Linked DNA regions of Prochlorococcus marinus XMU1412. Each later gene encodes a partner of the first gene's protein in a complex. Links are inferred from orthologs where the notes say so. Each region holds a gene or a part of one and is shown in the gene's direction. Other genes may lie near its edges.

Evidence for each region.
Region 2: the proteins of rpsG (region 1) and tig are in contact, whole or in part, in a crystal structure (PDB 3GTY), measured with the Thermotoga maritima proteins. The link is inferred for Prochlorococcus marinus XMU1412 from one-to-one orthologs. Residues at the interface, in WP_004081843.1 of Thermotoga maritima: Lys34, Lys52, Lys55, Glu59, Arg62, Gln63, Glu66, Asn67, Lys69, Val71, Arg95, Ala109, Lys110, Lys111, Gly112, Arg113, Pro114, Glu117, Glu121, Ile124, Ala125, Tyr127, Asn128, Asn129, Thr130, Gly131, Lys135, Asp139, Arg142, Met143; in WP_004081061.1 of Thermotoga maritima: Glu122, Val124, Val129, Leu130, Tyr133, Glu188, Gly259, Ile262, Tyr263, Glu266, Ser270, Glu273, Gln274, Glu277, Arg308, Gln311, Ile312, Ser315, Tyr316, Glu325, Arg329, Arg336, Leu363, Phe366, Trp367, Arg373, Leu377, Arg381, Leu384, Glu387.

Annotation. Positions count from the first base shown.
Region 1 is NZ_JAAORJ010000004.1:426,903-436,007, reverse strand. The notes cover bases 1-2,846. They hold rpsG (30S ribosomal protein S7), read left to right. Parts: upstream 1-1,111; coding sequence 1,112-1,582; downstream 1,583-2,846. Other genes in these bases: fusA (elongation factor G), read left to right, coding at 1,679-2,846; rpsL (30S ribosomal protein S12), read left to right, coding at 712-1,086; gltB (glutamate synthase large subunit), read right to left, coding at 1-515. In the rest of the region: more of fusA, read left to right, coding at 2,847-3,754; tuf (elongation factor Tu), read left to right, coding at 3,800-4,999; rpsJ (30S ribosomal protein S10), read left to right, coding at 5,100-5,420; HA152_RS08840 (LON peptidase substrate-binding domain-containing protein), read left to right, coding at 5,476-6,132; HA152_RS08835 (methyltransferase domain-containing protein), read left to right, coding at 6,133-7,068; pheA (prephenate dehydratase), read right to left, coding at 7,070-7,915; HA152_RS08825 (DUF1997 domain-containing protein), read left to right, coding at 7,965-8,483; HA152_RS08820 (ribonuclease HII), read right to left, coding at 8,469-9,086; HA152_RS08815 (Rne/Rng family ribonuclease), read right to left, coding at 9,043-9,105.
Region 2 is NZ_JAAORJ010000004.1:568,835-576,236, forward strand. Bases 325-3,313 are described here. They hold tig (trigger factor), read left to right. Parts: upstream 325-1,096; coding sequence 1,097-2,530; downstream 2,531-3,313. Other genes in these bases: HA152_RS09615 (aspartate-semialdehyde dehydrogenase), read right to left, coding at 325-972; clpP (ATP-dependent Clp endopeptidase proteolytic subunit ClpP), read left to right, coding at 2,596-3,240. In the rest of the region: more of HA152_RS09615, read right to left, coding at 1-324; ATP-dependent protease ATP-binding subunit ClpX, read left to right, coding at 3,346-4,713; HA152_RS09635 (DNA polymerase III subunit gamma/tau), read left to right, coding at 4,771-6,528; HA152_RS09640 (glycosyltransferase family 2 protein), read right to left, coding at 6,530-7,402. UniProt on the Bacillus subtilis protein: Involved in protein export. Acts as a chaperone by maintaining the newly synthesized protein in an open conformation. Functions as a peptidyl-prolyl cis-trans isomerase.

The DNA of each region.
Region 1 (9,105 bases):
AATAAAAGCTTTTCAACATCCTTATGGTCTTTTTTACCTATATATAAAATCCACTGACAGATGAATGGAGCATTTGCTTTAGCTAAAGGACCTAGAATTTCATTATTAACGGGTACTGTTCTCCAAGATGTTTTGTTGACTTTTAATTTTTCTGCTTCTTCATCACATATTAATTTACATATTTCAATTTTTTCTTTTTTATTAGGCATAAAAACCATGCCTAAACCTCTATTAAATTCTTGAGTATTTTTTAGATTAATTTTCTCTTCTAGATATCCCCATGGAATTGAACATAAAATGCCTGCTCCATCTCCTGAATCACTATCACCTCCACAACCTCCTCTATGCTCCATGCAGTTGAGGCCCTTTAGAGATTGTTTAAGGATCCAGTTGCTTTCTATACCTTCAACATTTGCTACGAAACCAACACCACATGCATCTTTCTCCCCAATTATTCCATTTGGGGAATAACTATCTTGATATGGGCCAACGATTCTTTTGATACTCTCTCCCATAGATTATTTAATTCTATTTAGTTATTTATGTATTTCTATTATAAAAATAAATCTGAAAATAAATCTAAAGATAATGAATATTTACCAAATAATTTTAATTTGACAAATTTTAAAAAAAATATAATTAAAAACTTTTAGTTAGTGCTCTTAAAAGGTTATGATAGTTTAATATTTATCTTTATCTAAGTTTTAATAGATGCCCACCATCTCACAATTGGTAAGTTCAGAAAGAAAAAGTCTGACAAAGAAAACAAAATCTCCTGCATTAAAAGCCTGCCCAGAGAGAAGAGGAGTTTGTACAAGAGTCTATACATCAACACCAAAGAAGCCTAATTCAGCTTTGAGAAAAGTTGCTAGGGTTAGGTTAACTTCTGGTTTCGAAGTGACGGCTTATATTCCTGGAATTGGACATAATTTGCAAGAACATTCTGTAGTACTACTTAGGGGTGGAAGAGTAAAAGATTTGCCAGGCGTTAGATATCATATAATAAGAGGAACTTTAGATACGGCTGGAGTCAAAGATAGACGTCAATCCAGATCTAAGTATGGAGCAAAAGCTCCAAAGGATTAATTTGTAAACACCACTTTTTTAAAACATGTCACGTCGAAATGCAGCAGTAAAAAGACCAATTCTTCCCGATCCTCAATTTAATAGTCGTCTTGCTTCAATGATGATTGCTCGATTGATGAAACATGGTAAAAAATCTACAGCACAAAGAATATTGTCTGATGCGTTTTCTTTAATAAGCGAGAGAACAGGTGGGAATGCAGTGGAATTATTTGAAACAGCTGTAAAAAATGCCACTCCTCTTGTCGAGGTACGAGCAAGAAGAGTTGGTGGTGCTACATATCAAGTACCTATGGAAGTTCGTCAAGAGAGGGGCACTGCTATGGCATTAAGATGGATTGTTACATTCTCACGTGCAAGAAATGGCAAAAGCATGTCCCAAAAACTTGCTGGCGAGTTGATGGATGCAGCAAATGAAACTGGTAGTGCCGTTAAAAAAAGAGAAGATACTCATAAAATGGCAGAAGCTAATAAAGCTTTTGCACATTACAGATATTAATTTCATCAAAAGGTACTTAAGTAGTTTATTATTATTAAAGTTTGCTTTTAGCGTGAACTACACTTATCAAAAATTATTTTATTTGGAGCTTTAAAATTGGCACGCGACTTTCCCCTAGAACGAGTAAGGAACATAGGTATAGCCGCTCATATTGATGCAGGTAAAACAACAACAACTGAAAGAATTTTGTTTTATTCAGGTGTAGTTCATAAGATAGGAGAGGTTCATGATGGTGCTGCTGTAACAGATTGGATGGATCAAGAAAGAGAAAGAGGAATTACTATTACTGCTGCCGCAATATCCACTAGTTGGCAAGACCATAGGATTAATATTATTGATACTCCTGGACACGTTGATTTTACTATTGAAGTTGAAAGATCAATGCGTGTGTTGGATGGAGTTATAGCTGTATTTTGCGCAGTTGGTGGAGTTCAGCCTCAATCCGAAACGGTTTGGCGCCAAGCAGATAGATATTCTGTTCCAAGAATGGTTTTTGTTAATAAAATGGATAGAACTGGGGCGGATTTTTTAAAGGTTAATAATCAAATTAAAGATCGACTAAAGGCAAATGCACTTCCAATCCAGTTACCTATTGGAGCCGAAGGAGATCTATCAGGCATTATTGATTTAGTAGCCAACAAAGCATATCTTTACAAAAACGATTTAGGTACTGATATTGAAGAAGCACCAATTCCATCTGACATGGAGGAGGAAGCTGCGGAGTGGAGAATTAAGTTAATGGAGAGTGTAGCCGAAAATGATGAAGAGCTAATAGAAATATTTCTAGAAACTGGTGAATTATCTGAAGAACAACTTAAAAAAGGTATTAGGGAAGGTGTTTTAAAACACGGATTGGTTCCAGTATTATGCGGTTCAGCTTTTAAGAATAAAGGTGTCCAACTTGTATTAGACGCTGTAGTTGACTACTTGCCAGCTCCAGTTGATGTGAAACCAATACAAGGTGTTTTGCCAAGTGGTAAAGAAGATATTAGACCTTCTGATGATAATGCTCCTTTCAGTGCATTAGCATTCAAAGTAATGTCAGATCCCTATGGGAAATTAACTTTTGTAAGAATGTATTCAGGTGTTCTTTCGAAGGGAAGTTATGTAATGAATTCTACTAAGGATGCTAAAGAGAGAATTTCTAGATTGGTGATTCTAAAGGCTGATGAAAGAGAGGAGGTTGATGAATTGAGGGCTGGGGATTTAGGAGCTGTATTAGGTCTTAAGAACACAACAACTGGTGACACATTGTGTAATACAGAAGATCCAATAGTTTTGGAGACATTGTTTATTCCTGAACCAGTTATCTCAGTAGCTGTTGAGCCAAAAACTAAAGGCGATATGGAAAAATTATCAAAAGCTTTAACTGCTTTGTCTGAAGAGGATCCAACCTTTAGGGTTAGTACAGATCCTGAGACAAATCAAACTGTTATTGCGGGTATGGGTGAGTTGCATCTGGAAATTCTAGTTGACAGAATGTTAAGGGAATTTAAAGTTGAAGCAAATATAGGAGCTCCACAGGTTTCATATAGAGAGACTATAAGGTCTAGTTCTAAAGGTGAAGGTAAATATGCAAGACAGACTGGGGGTAAAGGTCAATATGGTCATGTAATTATTGAAATGGAACCTGCTGAAGTTGGTAAAGGTTTTGAATTTGTAAACAAAATTGTTGGAGGAGCTGTACCAAAAGAGTATATTGGTCCTGCATCTAATGGAATGAAAGAGACCTGTGAATCTGGTGTTCTTGCCGGTTATCCACTCATTGATGTAAAAGTAACACTAGTCGATGGTTCGTTCCACGATGTAGACTCATCTGAAATGGCCTTCAAAATTGCAGGTTCCATGGCTTTTAAAGACGGGGTTAAAAAATGCAATCCTGTTCTTTTAGAGCCTATGATGAAAGTTGAGGTCGAAAGTCCTGACGACTTTCTTGGATCTGTAATTGGTGATCTCTCTTCTAGAAGAGGTCAAGTAGAAGGACAATCTGTTGATGATGGATTGTCTAAGGTACAGGCCAAAGTGCCCTTAGCCGAAATGTTCGGTTATGCCACTCAACTCCGATCGATGACTCAAGGTCGGGGTATATTTTCAATGGAGTTCGCAAATTATGAGGAAGTTCCTCGTAATGTTGCTGAAGCTATCATTTCCAAGAATCAGGGCAACTCCTGATCTCTAAACTAAAACACTCTTAAACCCTCGATTCTTTAATTCAAAATGGCTCGCGAGAAGTTCGAAAGAAACAAACCACATGTCAACATAGGTACTATTGGCCATGTTGATCATGGAAAAACAACACTAACAGCTGCTATTACAAATGTATTAGCTAAAAAAGGTCAAGCTCAAGCTCAAGACTATGGAGACATTGATGGTGCTCCTGAAGAAAGAGAGCGTGGCATTACCATTAATACAGCTCATGTTGAATATGAAACTGAAGGCAGACATTATGCTCATGTCGATTGCCCAGGACATGCTGATTATGTGAAAAACATGATCACAGGGGCCGCTCAGATGGATGGAGCTATTCTAGTTTGCGCAGCTACAGATGGTCCTATGGCTCAAACAAAAGAGCATATTCTTTTAGCTAAACAGGTTGGAGTTCCTGCTCTTGTAGTTGCTCTCAATAAGTGCGATATGGTCGATGATGAAGAAATCATTGAACTTGTCGAAATGGAAATTAGGGAACTGTTAGATAGTTATGACTTCCCAGGAGATGACATTCCTATAGTTCAAGTTTCAGGTTTAAAAGCTCTCGAAGGTGATTCTACTTGGGAATCAAAGATTGAAGAATTAATGAAAGCAGTTGATGCCAGCATTCCCGAACCAGAAAGAGAAGTTGATAAACCATTCTTAATGGCAGTTGAAGACGTTTTCTCAATTACTGGTAGAGGAACTGTTGCTACTGGAAGAATTGAAAGAGGTAAAGTTAAGGTTGGAGAAGAAGTAGAAATAGTTGGAATAAGAGATACAAGAGTAACAACTGTTACTGGAGTTGAAATGTTCCGAAAACTTCTTGACGAAGGTATGGCCGGCGATAATGTTGGCTTACTTTTACGAGGTGTCCAGAAAGAAGATATTGAGAGAGGAATGGTTCTTGTGAAGAAAGGATCTATTACACCTCATACTCAGTTTGAAGGAGAAGTTTATGTTCTCAAAAAAGAAGAGGGTGGAAGACATACTCCTTTCTTTGCAGGATATAGACCTCAGTTCTACATCAGAACAACTGATGTGACGGGCCAAATAACCGCATTTACCTCAGATGATGGCTCTAATGTTGAAATGGTTATGCCAGGAGACAGAATTAAGATGACTGGAGAATTAATTTGTCCAGTAGCTATTGAACAAGGTATGCGATTCGCCATACGTGAAGGTGGACGTACTATCGGTGCTGGAGTTGTTTCTAAAATTCTCAAATAATAAATTTGAATTTTTAAAATTTAACCTCAATCATCTAATATAGGTTTATGGATAAGGGTCATTTTAATTAATGACCCTTTACTAAGAGTTATTTAAAACTATGACTGCTTCAATTGCACAACAAAAAATAAGAATAAGACTCAAAGCATTTGATAGAAGAATGCTCGATTTATCTTGCGACAAAATAATCCAAACTGCTGATACTACCTCTGCCTCAGCAATAGGTCCAATACCTTTACCTACAAAAAGGAAGATTTATTGTGTATTAAGATCACCACATGTCGATAAAGATTCTAGAGAGCATTTTGAAACAAGAACACATAGAAGGATAATAGATATTTACAGTCCTTCTGCAAAAACTATTGATGCTTTAATGAAACTAGATCTCCCTAGTGGTGTAGATATAGAAGTTAAACTTTAATAAATCCCGAAATTGCCCTAAATTGATTAGTATAAAAATATGTAATGAGGTTTAAATGGGAGAACTCTCTGTAAGGGAATTACCTTTATTTCCTTTGCCGGAGGTAGTCCTTTTTCCTCAAGAAGTATTGCCTTTACATATTTTTGAATCTAGATACAGGATTATGCTCCAATCTGTCCTTGAGAGTGATTCTATGTTTGGAGTGATTAAGTGGGATCCAACAACCAAAAGTATGGCTAACGTTGGATGTTGCGCACAAATTTTAAAACATCAAACTGCCGAGGATGGGAGAAGTAATATTATCACTCTTGGCCAACAAAGATTTCAAGTCTTAGAAATTACCCGTTCAACTCCATTTTGTTCTGCAATGGTTAGTTGGATTAGTGATGATAATATTGATGACTTTCAAAAATTAGATTCTCTAAAAGATTCAGTTAAAGAAGCACTTAGTGATGTTATTAATTTAACGAGTAAATTGACTAATACAAATAAAAATCTACCTGATAAATTACCTGAAAACCCAATGGATTTATCATTTTGGATAGGAGCTCATTTGGGAGGCCCTGTTGCGGAAGAACAGCAAAGACTTCTTGAAGAGAGAAATACTTATACCCGTCTGCAAAGAGAATATGAAATGCTTGATCATACAAGAAAACAACTTGCAGCAAGAACAGCATTGAAAGAGAGTTTTCCAGATATAAAAGAAAATTAAATGTTTGAATTATTATTCCCTTTTTTTTTAATAGTTTTATTCTTTATAGTCCTATCGATAATATGGAGCAATAATGCTAGAAAATATATTTCTTCCGGTACAGTAGCTTCTGCATATGATGCTTGGACTCAGGATAAATTACTTGAGAGATTATGGGGAGAACATATACATTTGGGTTTTTATCCCTCAGGGAAAAAAAATATTGATTTTAGAAAGGCTAAAGTTCAGTTTGTTCATGAATTAGTCAAATGGACTGGTTTAGATAAATTACCCCAGGGATCAAGGATTCTTGATGTAGGTTGTGGAATAGGGGGAAGTTCTAGGATTCTTGCAGAATATTATGGGTTTAATGTCACTGGCATTACAATTAGTCAGGCTCAAGTTAAAAGAGCAAGAGAACTTACTCCTAATGGGCTAAATTGCAACTTCCAAGTTATGGATGCTTTGGATTTAAAATTTGAAGATGGTTCATTTGATGCCGTCTGGAGTGTTGAGGCTGGTGCACACATGAATGATAAAACAAGGTTTGCAGATGAAATGCTGAGAACTCTAAGACCTGGAGGGTTTTTCGCGCTGGCTGATTGGAACTCAAGAGACCTTAGGGCATACCCCCCATCATTTTTTGAAAAGTTAGTTCTCAATCAATTACTTGAACAATGGGTACATCCTAATTTTATTAGCATTAACGAATTTAGTAACATTCTTAGCACTAACGAAAATAGTTCAGGAAGAGTTATTTCTGAAAATTGGAATTCCTATACAAATCCTTCATGGTACGACTCCATTTTTGAAGGCATTCGAAGGCCCTTTGTAATTTTGTCACTTGGCCCATTTGCGATAGTTAAGTCGCTTAGAGAGATTCCAACAATACTTCTCATGAATTGGGCATTTAGAAAAGGTTTAATGGAGTTTGGAGTTTATAAATGTAGAGGGTAAATTAATCTAGTTCAATATTTTCAGAAAGATAATTTCCAAAGTCTACAAAATTCTTACAAAGTGGCTTTAACTTATTTTTTAATTCAAGTAAATTTTTAATATTATTTTGATCATTGATTTCTAAATCAACATAAATTATATATTCACCTAATTCTCTTTTTGAAGGTCTAGATTCAATTTTGCTCATATTAAATCCAAAATCTGCAATATAATTTATAGCTTTAAGCAAAGCACCTGGTTTATTTGAAATTAATGAGAAAGCAAAACTGGCAATATTAGCTAAATTTGAACTTGATTCCTTGCTCAATAAAACAAATCTAGTGCAATTTCCTGGAACATCATTAATAGGAAAGGCTAATTCTTTAAGTCCTTCAATTTGAATTAATGATTTTGAACCGATAGCAGCTCTGAATTTGCTCCCCTTGATCATATTGACAGCTTCTGATGTTGAATTTGTTGGGAGAGGAATTGCATTTGGAAGATTATCAGATAACCATTCTGAACATTGAGCTAATGCTTGAGGATGAGATAATACTTCTGAAATGTTTGAAAGTTCTCCATCACTAATTAATGCATGTTTTATAGGTAAAACAATTGCTTTATTTATAAAAATTTCAGGGAATTTCCAAAGGGCATCCAGAGTAGCTGTAACTCCACCTTCTACAGAATTCTCTATAGGGACTACAGCAGCATCACAATTGTTGTAGGCTATTGATTTAATGACCGAATGTAACCCATTACATGGTACAAATATAGGTGTCTGAAAATTGGCAAGCTTTGATAATATATGGGCTGCTTTTTCTGCGTATGTTCCTTGAGGACCTAAATATGCAACTTGTTTGCGCATGATTAATTGTAAAAAAAGAGATCAAATAAGCATTGGAGGAATATAGAAAATGTTATTGTCTTTTGATGCTAAACAGAAACTCAAGCTTTCTGTAACACGTAATAAAGAATATCTTTCTAAATATCTTTTGGAAGAAGAAAGAGTTGTTGGAGCAATGCTAGACTCCAAAAAATTAGTAGCAGAAGGGGTAGGTAGATATAAGTATACAGTAACAAGTTTTAAGGTTTTTCAATTAGATATTAACCCTGTTGTCTCAATTGCGGTAGAAAATAAAGATGGAATTTTAAAAATGAGTGCCCTTGAAAGTACATTGGATGGTTTGGGGATGATAGATGATTTTAATCTTATTTTGAAAGCGAATTTGGAAGCAACTGATATTGGTTTAGAAGGTGAGGCGCTCCTTGGAGTATCTGTAAGCCAACCCCCTCTACTGAAGCTGGTACCAAGGAAAATTTTGGAATCTACTGGTCATTCGGTATTAAATGGGATTCTGTTGGGTATAAAGTCAAGGGTTCAACAGCAACTCGTGAAAGATTTTTTAGATTGGTGTGAATTAAATAAGATTTGATTTCTTTAAAAAGCTTTTCCTATGAAGTTTAGTTATTCCATTTTTTTTTATTAATGAAAGATGCTCTCTGGTTCCATAACCTTTATTTTTGAATATCAAGTATCCTGAGTAGTTTTTTTCTAACCTCTCCATTAGATTGTCGCGAGAAACTTTGGCAACTATGCTTGCTGAAGCTATCGAGATAAACTTTGCGTCTCCAGATATTATGTTTCTTTGAATTCCGTCCCATGGCCTCAATAATAAGGGACCATCAATTATTAATTCAGATGGCTTTTCTTTTAATTTTTTTAAAGCTCTTATCATTGAAAGTTCTGTCGCACTCCTGATACCTAACTTATCTATTTCTCTGGCCGAAGATTGCCCAATTCCATAATCTGAAGAGAGTAATAAAATTTTTGGTAAAAGTAATTTTCTTTTTTTGGGAGTTAGTTTTTTACTATCTGTTACTCCAAATTGTTTTAAGATGGATTTATTTTTTTCAGTTAATACTACAGCTGCTGCAAAAACTGGACCAAAAATTGCTCCCCGTCCAACTTCGTCTATTCCAACTTCGAATACTTTATTCAATGCTTGCTGAAGATCTTCTTCTTTTTTTTCTTGCATTGTTTATCTCATCTGTAAG
Region 2 (7,402 bases), 140 kb from region 1 along the record:
TATTTGATCTCCACATAACCATAATTCTAATCCATTAGGCTGACTTATATCAGTTCTTAGCCTGCCAACAGCAACATTATCCCTTCCCATAACGTCATTTGGCATAGGAAATCTATTATTTTTGTAATCCTCAATAATTTCAATTCCTGGAGATTTTTTTAATTCTTTAAGTGCATCTTTAGGCTCAACTACTCCAGCAAATTCAATATTGATCGATTCAGAATGTGCTCTTAGTACTGGAACTCGAACACATGTAGCAGAGATCCTTAAATCAGAAATATTTAATATTTTCCTGGTCTCATTAACCATTTTCATCTCTTCTTCGCAGTAATTATTTGCAAGCATTGGTGAATTATGTAAAAACAAATTAAAAGCCAGTGAATATGGCAAAACTTCACTTTTTTGAGGATTACCATGAAGGTATTTTTCAGTTAAAAGTTTGAGTTCCTCCATCGCTAATTGGCCTGCCCCACTTACAGATTGATATGTTGAGACAACAACTCTTTGAATAGTAGAAAGTTTATTTAATGGAGCTAAAACTAATGTCAACAAAATTGTAGTGCAGTTTGGATTAGCTATTACCCCATCATGATTAAGTGCTTCACTAGCATTAACTTCAGGAACTATAAGAGGTACATTCTTATCTAATCTAAAAGCGCTTGAATTATCTATCAATAAAGCATTTTGTTCGATAATGGTAGACAACCATTTTTTTGAAATACTTCCACCAGCTGAAGCTAAAACTAAATCAAGATTCAGAAATTCTTCCTTAGTTGTTTTTTTTGTAACTAATTCTTCACCTTTCCAAATAATTTTTTTTCCTTCTGAACGTTCTGATGAAAGCAAGACCAATTCTGATATTGGGAAATCACGTTGTTCAAGAATTTTCAGTAATTCAGATCCCACAGCACCTGAAGAACCTAAAACAGCAACTTTTAATGGCCTATTAGGCAAATACGGAGATTGTCTCACACTTTAAAATGATTTTTATAAATAGATTGACTATTTTTTTTACTTTATCAAAAAATTAACTTTCAAGGAAATCACATAATGTGAAATAATTAAGGTTCGGCTCATAGTAATAAATTAGAAAAACATGGCTAAAGATGCACTAATAGTCAAAACAACTCCTCTGCCTCAAAGTAGAATTTCATTCGAATTAGAAATACCATCTGAGACATGCAAAACGTGTGTAAATGAAACAATCAGTTCTATCAGTCGTTCGGCTAAAATTCCGGGATTTAGACTTGGTAAGATTCCTAAACAAGTCTTAATCCAAAGAATTGGCATTACACAATTACATGCCTCTGCTCTGGAAAAAATTATTGATAAATCATGGCAAGAAGCGTTAAAAATAAAATCTATAGAGCCACTAAGTGAGCCAGAATTGGTAGATGGATTTGAATCTTTACTTGCAAAGTTTAGTCCTGAAAAACCACTCAAGGTTACTCTTCAAACTGATGTTGCCCCAGAATTAAAACTTAAAAAATCCAAAGGACTAAGTGTTGAAATATCAAAGACAAAGTTTGATCCTAAGTCAATAGATGAAGCGCTAGAAAAATCTAGAAATCAGTTTGCAAACATTATTCCAGTTACCAATAGAGCAGCAAAATTAGGAGATATTGCTGTAGTTAGTTTCAAAGGAAAATATAAAGATTCCGGGAAAGAGATTGATGGTGGAACAAGTGAATCAATGGATCTTGAGTTAGAAAAGAACAAAATGATTCCCGGTTTCGTTGAGGGAATCGTAAAGATGAAAATTGGTGATACTAAAACACTTAACCTTAAATTTCCTGATGATTATTCTCATGAGGATTCAAGAGGCAAAGAAGCAATTTTTGAAGTAAATCTTAAGGATCTTAAGGAAAAAGAATTGCCTGAACTTAATGACGATTTTGCAAAACAGTCTGGCAACAAAGAATCATTAAAAGAGTTAAAGAAAGATATTGAAAAGCAACTTAAAGATAATTTTAAAAAAACTCAAAAAGATATCAAAATTGAAGCTTTATTAGATGCCTTAACAGACGAATTGGTTGCTGAAATTCCAAAATCTATGATTGATATAGAAGTGAGGAATAATATTGAACAAACCGCTCAAAGATTTGCTCAACAAGGTCTTGATGTAAAATCTACTTTCACTCCGGAATTAGTTAAGTCATTAGCAGAGTCCACAAGGCCTCAAGCTGAAAAAAATGTTCAAAGAAATTTAGCTTTAAAAGCATTATCTGAAACAGAAAACATAAAAGTCGAGAAAGATGAAATTGATTTAAAAATGAAAGATTATGAAGATGCAATCTCTCAATCTTCAAAACAAATAGATATTAAAAGATTAGAAGAAGTAGTAAGTAACGATCTACTCAAAGAAAAATTAATAATTTGGCTTGAAGAAAATTCTGAAGTAAAAGAAAAAACTACAAAAACTTCTAAAGCTACAAAAACCTCCAAAACATCAAAAGCAGCAAAAACTACGACTAAAAATACAAAAACTACAGGAACTACAAAAACTCGAAATAAAAAAGAAAAAAAATAATTTATGAAATTTCCTACTAATTAAACAAAAACCCCCTAAATTATTTATAAGACGAAAACTAATTTGTGAACTCAGAAAAAAAACATTTAATCCAAAGCTCAATAAGTTCTTACGAAAGTAATCATAAAACTATTGCCGCTGTTCCCACCGTTATAGAACAATCAGGTAGAGGTGAACGAGCTTTTGATATATATTCAAGATTATTGAGGGAAAGAATAATTTTTTTAGGTACTGGAATTAATGATCAAGTATCTGACTCCCTTGTTGCACAATTATTATTTCTTGAAGCTGAAGATCCCGAAAAAGACATACAAATATATATCAATTCTCCTGGAGGCTCAGTAACTGCAGGAATGGCCATTTACGATACCATGCAACAAATATCGCCTGATGTAGTGACAATATGTTTTGGAGTAGCCGCAAGTATGGGGGCATTTCTACTTTCTGGAGGAGCAAAGGGGAAAAGATTGGCTTTACCTAATTCTAGGATTATGATTCATCAACCTCTGGGAGGTGCACAAGGTCAAGCAGTAGAGATTGAAATACAAGCTAAAGAAATACTTTTTCTCAAGAAAACATTAAATTCACTTTTAGCTGAACATACTGGTCAACCTTTAGAGAAAATTAATGAAGATACAGAAAGAGATTACTTTTTATCCCCCTCTGAAGCAGTCGAATATGGATTAATTGATAAAGTTATCAAAAAGTGACAAGGGGTTCTGATTTTTTAAGAATATGATGACGAATCGATATTTATGAGCAATCCTAGTGAATAGGGAATATTTAACACCTTTCACTTTAAAAACTTATAATCGATGGCTAAATTCGACGCCCATCTTAAATGTTCATTTTGCGGGAAGTCACAAGACCAAGTAAGAAAGCTTATAGCTGGTCCTGGGGTTTATATCTGTGATGAGTGCATAGACCTTTGTAATGAGATTCTCGACGAAGAACTACTTGATAATCAAGCGAACACAAACAACTCTCCACAAGTAAAAAAGAAATTACCAACTGATAATCCAAAAAAATCTGTTCCTTTAGAATTAACCTCAATTCCTAAGCCATTAGAAATAAAAAGTTTTCTAGATAATCAAGTTGTTGGACAAGAATCTGCAAAAAAAATATTATCAGTAGCCGTATACAATCACTACAAGCGATTAGCTTGGAAAGTTAAAGAAGATAGTAAAAATAGCAATTCAACTGATTCACAAGCAACTAAATTACAAAAATCAAATATTTTACTCATCGGCCCTACTGGAAGTGGAAAAACATTATTGGCGCAAACTTTAGCAGAGTTTTTAGATGTTCCTTTTGCAGTAGCTGATGCAACGACTTTGACAGAAGCTGGATATGTTGGGGAGGATGTAGAAAACATACTTTTAAGACTTCTACAGAAATCAGAAATGAATGTAGAACTAGCTCAAAAAGGAATTATATATATTGATGAAATAGATAAAATTGCAAGAAAAAGCGAGAATCCTTCAATTACTAGAGATGTCTCCGGTGAAGGGGTACAGCAAGCATTATTAAAAATGCTTGAAGGAACAATTGCTAATGTGCCACCTCAAGGCGGAAGAAAACATCCTTATCATGACTGCATCCAAATTGATACGAGTCAAATACTATTTATTTGTGGGGGAGCTTTTATAGGTTTAGAGGATATCGTTCAAAAGCGTATGGGTAAACACTCTATAGGATTTACCACCAATTCAGATCAAAACAAAATTGATACAAAAAAAATAGTAGACCCAAGAGATTCCCTGAAAAATTTAGAATTAGATGACTTAGTGAAATATGGCCTAATTCCAGAATTTATTGGAAGAATTCCGGTTTGTGCTGTATTAGATCGTCTTACTAAAGAAACTTTAGAATCTATTTTAACTCAACCAAGAGATGCATTAGTAAAGCAATTCAAAACTTTGCTAAGTATGGATAATGTTGAATTATCATTTGAGCCTGATTCTGTTGAAGCGATAGCAAATGAAGCATACAAAAGAAAAACAGGTGCAAGAGCATTAAGATCAATAATTGAAGAGCTAATGCTAGACATAATGTACACTTTGCCTTCTGAAGAAAATGTAAAAGAATTCACAATTACGAAAAAAATGGTAGATAATCTGTTCTCATCTAAAATTGTTAAACTACCTTCAGGATCAAAAAGAATCATCAAAGAGTCTGCATAAAATTAGAGTTTAATTTTTTTAATTGAATCCCTAATTTTTCTAATTAATGAAAAATAAATGCCAAATATACATAAGCCTTTTCATCAAAAATATAGACCAAATAACTTAGACGAACTGGTTGGGCAAAAATTTATATCCATTACACTCAAACAAGCTCTATTAACAAAAAAAATTGCTCCTGCATATCTTTTTAATGGTCCAAGAGGCACTGGAAAAACATCGAGTGCAAGAATATTTGCAAAATCTCTAAATTGCCAGGCATTCGACCAACCTACGATAACTCCTTGTTGTAAATGTGACTTATGTAGACAAATTACAGATGGGAGCGCTCTAGATATTATCGAGATTGATGCCGCATCAAATACAGGAGTAGAAAATATAAGAGAAATTATAGAAAGAGCGAGATTTGCACCTACTCAAGCGAGATGGAAAGTCTATGTAATTGATGAATGTCATATGCTTTCAACGGCAGCTTCAAATGCTTTACTGAAAACTATTGAAGAACCGCCCTCAAGAGTTGTATTTATACTTGCTACGACAAATCCTGAGAGAGTATTAAATACAATAAAAAGTAGATGCCAAAAGTTTGATTTCAGAAGAATAAGCCCTAGTGATATTTTTGAACATTTATCAGAAATCGCCGAAAAAGAATCGATTAAGTACGAAGTTCAGGCGTTAAAAATGATTGCAAAAAGGTCTAATGGAGGTATGAGAGATGCACAAAGCCTCCTTGAACAATTGAATCTTTTACCTGAAGGGATAACAACTAATAATATCCAAAACCTCCTAGGAGAAGTATCAGAAAGTGAATTAACAAATCTGATTAAATCATTGGTTGAGAATAATCCAGAGTCATTAATTGACACCTGCAACAAATTATATGATGCCGGAAACGAACCTCTTCAAATAATTATCGGATTATTGAACATAACAAGAGATCTACTATTACACACTAATAATAATAAATATTCAGATCTTTATTATACGTCTGATGAATTTCGAGATGAGTTAGATAAAATCTCAAAAACAATAAATAAATCCACAATAATTAATTGGCATAATAATCTGAGAAATATTGAATATCAAATCAAATCAAGTGATAATCCAAGGCTTTGGTTTGAAATACATTTAACTGGTCTTCTGGATAGTCAAGAGATAAATAGTTTTGAAAATAAACAAGAAAGTAAAAATAATACGACTGAGGAGAAGCATGAAAGTAAAAAAAACATTCCAATTAATAAAAAAAATATTTCAGATGAGATGCCAAAACCAAGTATCCAAGAAGAGATAAAGCACAAGGAATTGATCGAAAAAAAAGACGAAAAATTAGTAAAATTTGAAGTTCTTGAAAAAGAAAGTATTGAAAATATTTCTGAAAATGACCAAAATAATCCTGGATCAAATTTAAAAGATAAATGGGAATTAATTCTTTCTAAAGTAGAGTTACCATCAACAAGAATGTTACTTTCACAACAAGCCGAACTTGAAAGTATTGATTCGGAAAAAATCACAATTGCATTATCTCCAAACTGGGAAAGTATGATAAAAAGCAGAAAAGTTATAATTGAAAATACTGTAAAAAAGATATTTGGAGATGGAATAATACTTAAATTTTCAACCAAACAATTAAATAAAAGTAACCCAACAAACACTCCAGAAATAACCCAAAATGAAGTAAATAATTTCCCACCAATAAAAAAAATAGAACCAAAAACTAATTCGTCAACAAAAATATCTAACGAGGAAACTTATGATGATAGTTCAAAAAACTTAGCAAATTTTTTTAATGGAGAAATTATAGAAATTGATGAATAGATTAAACTCCAGTATGAAGAGTCTTTCGCCAAAGTATCTTTTTGGGAAAAATAGACATCTTGATAGTTACCCAAGGGATTACTAAAAACCAATGTGATAAATAAAAAACCGATACAAATACCATCAAAAAATTGCTTTTTTGCAATACAGGTACTTCACTTTTACAAGAAGAACCGTACCAAAAAGCAATTCCAGATAACATAAAAGCTGTAAATGAAATAGGCCAGTAAATTGGTGAATCTAAAAAAGCAATACTGAAAACTAAATCAAAAATAGAAATGATTGGTAATGCATATTGCAAGATGAAAAAATAAGTTAAATCAAATTTCTGCAAATAATCAATTTTATTAGTAAATAATTGATCTCCATAATCGAAGAATCTTTGCAACCCCCCCTCTGCCCATCTTTGCCTTTGCGCTAATAAAGCATTTAAATTTTCAACTGCCTCCTCCATGACTGGAGGATCCCATAAGATTCCAATTTTAGATTTTGATAATAATAATCTTAAACTCAAATCAAGATCATCTGTAACTGTATCTTCATTAAAAGAACCACATGCTAATAATGTTTCTTTTTTAATTAATTGACCATTTCCCCTTAATTCGGAAACTCCAGCAACTGATAATCTTCCATATTGAAAGATTGCATCCATAGCCATCTCCATTGACTGACAGGAAGTTAAAAAATTCTTACTTACATTTGTTACTGATTTTCTTAGTTGAACTGCAGACCAATCACCCTCTTCTACAAAACTAAATAACCTTATCAAAGAATCTTGTTTTAATTCAGCATCAGCATCCAAAACTAATAGCCATTCACCATGGGTAAATTTCAAGGCATAATTCAAAGCTCCTGACTTTCCTCCTCCTGCATT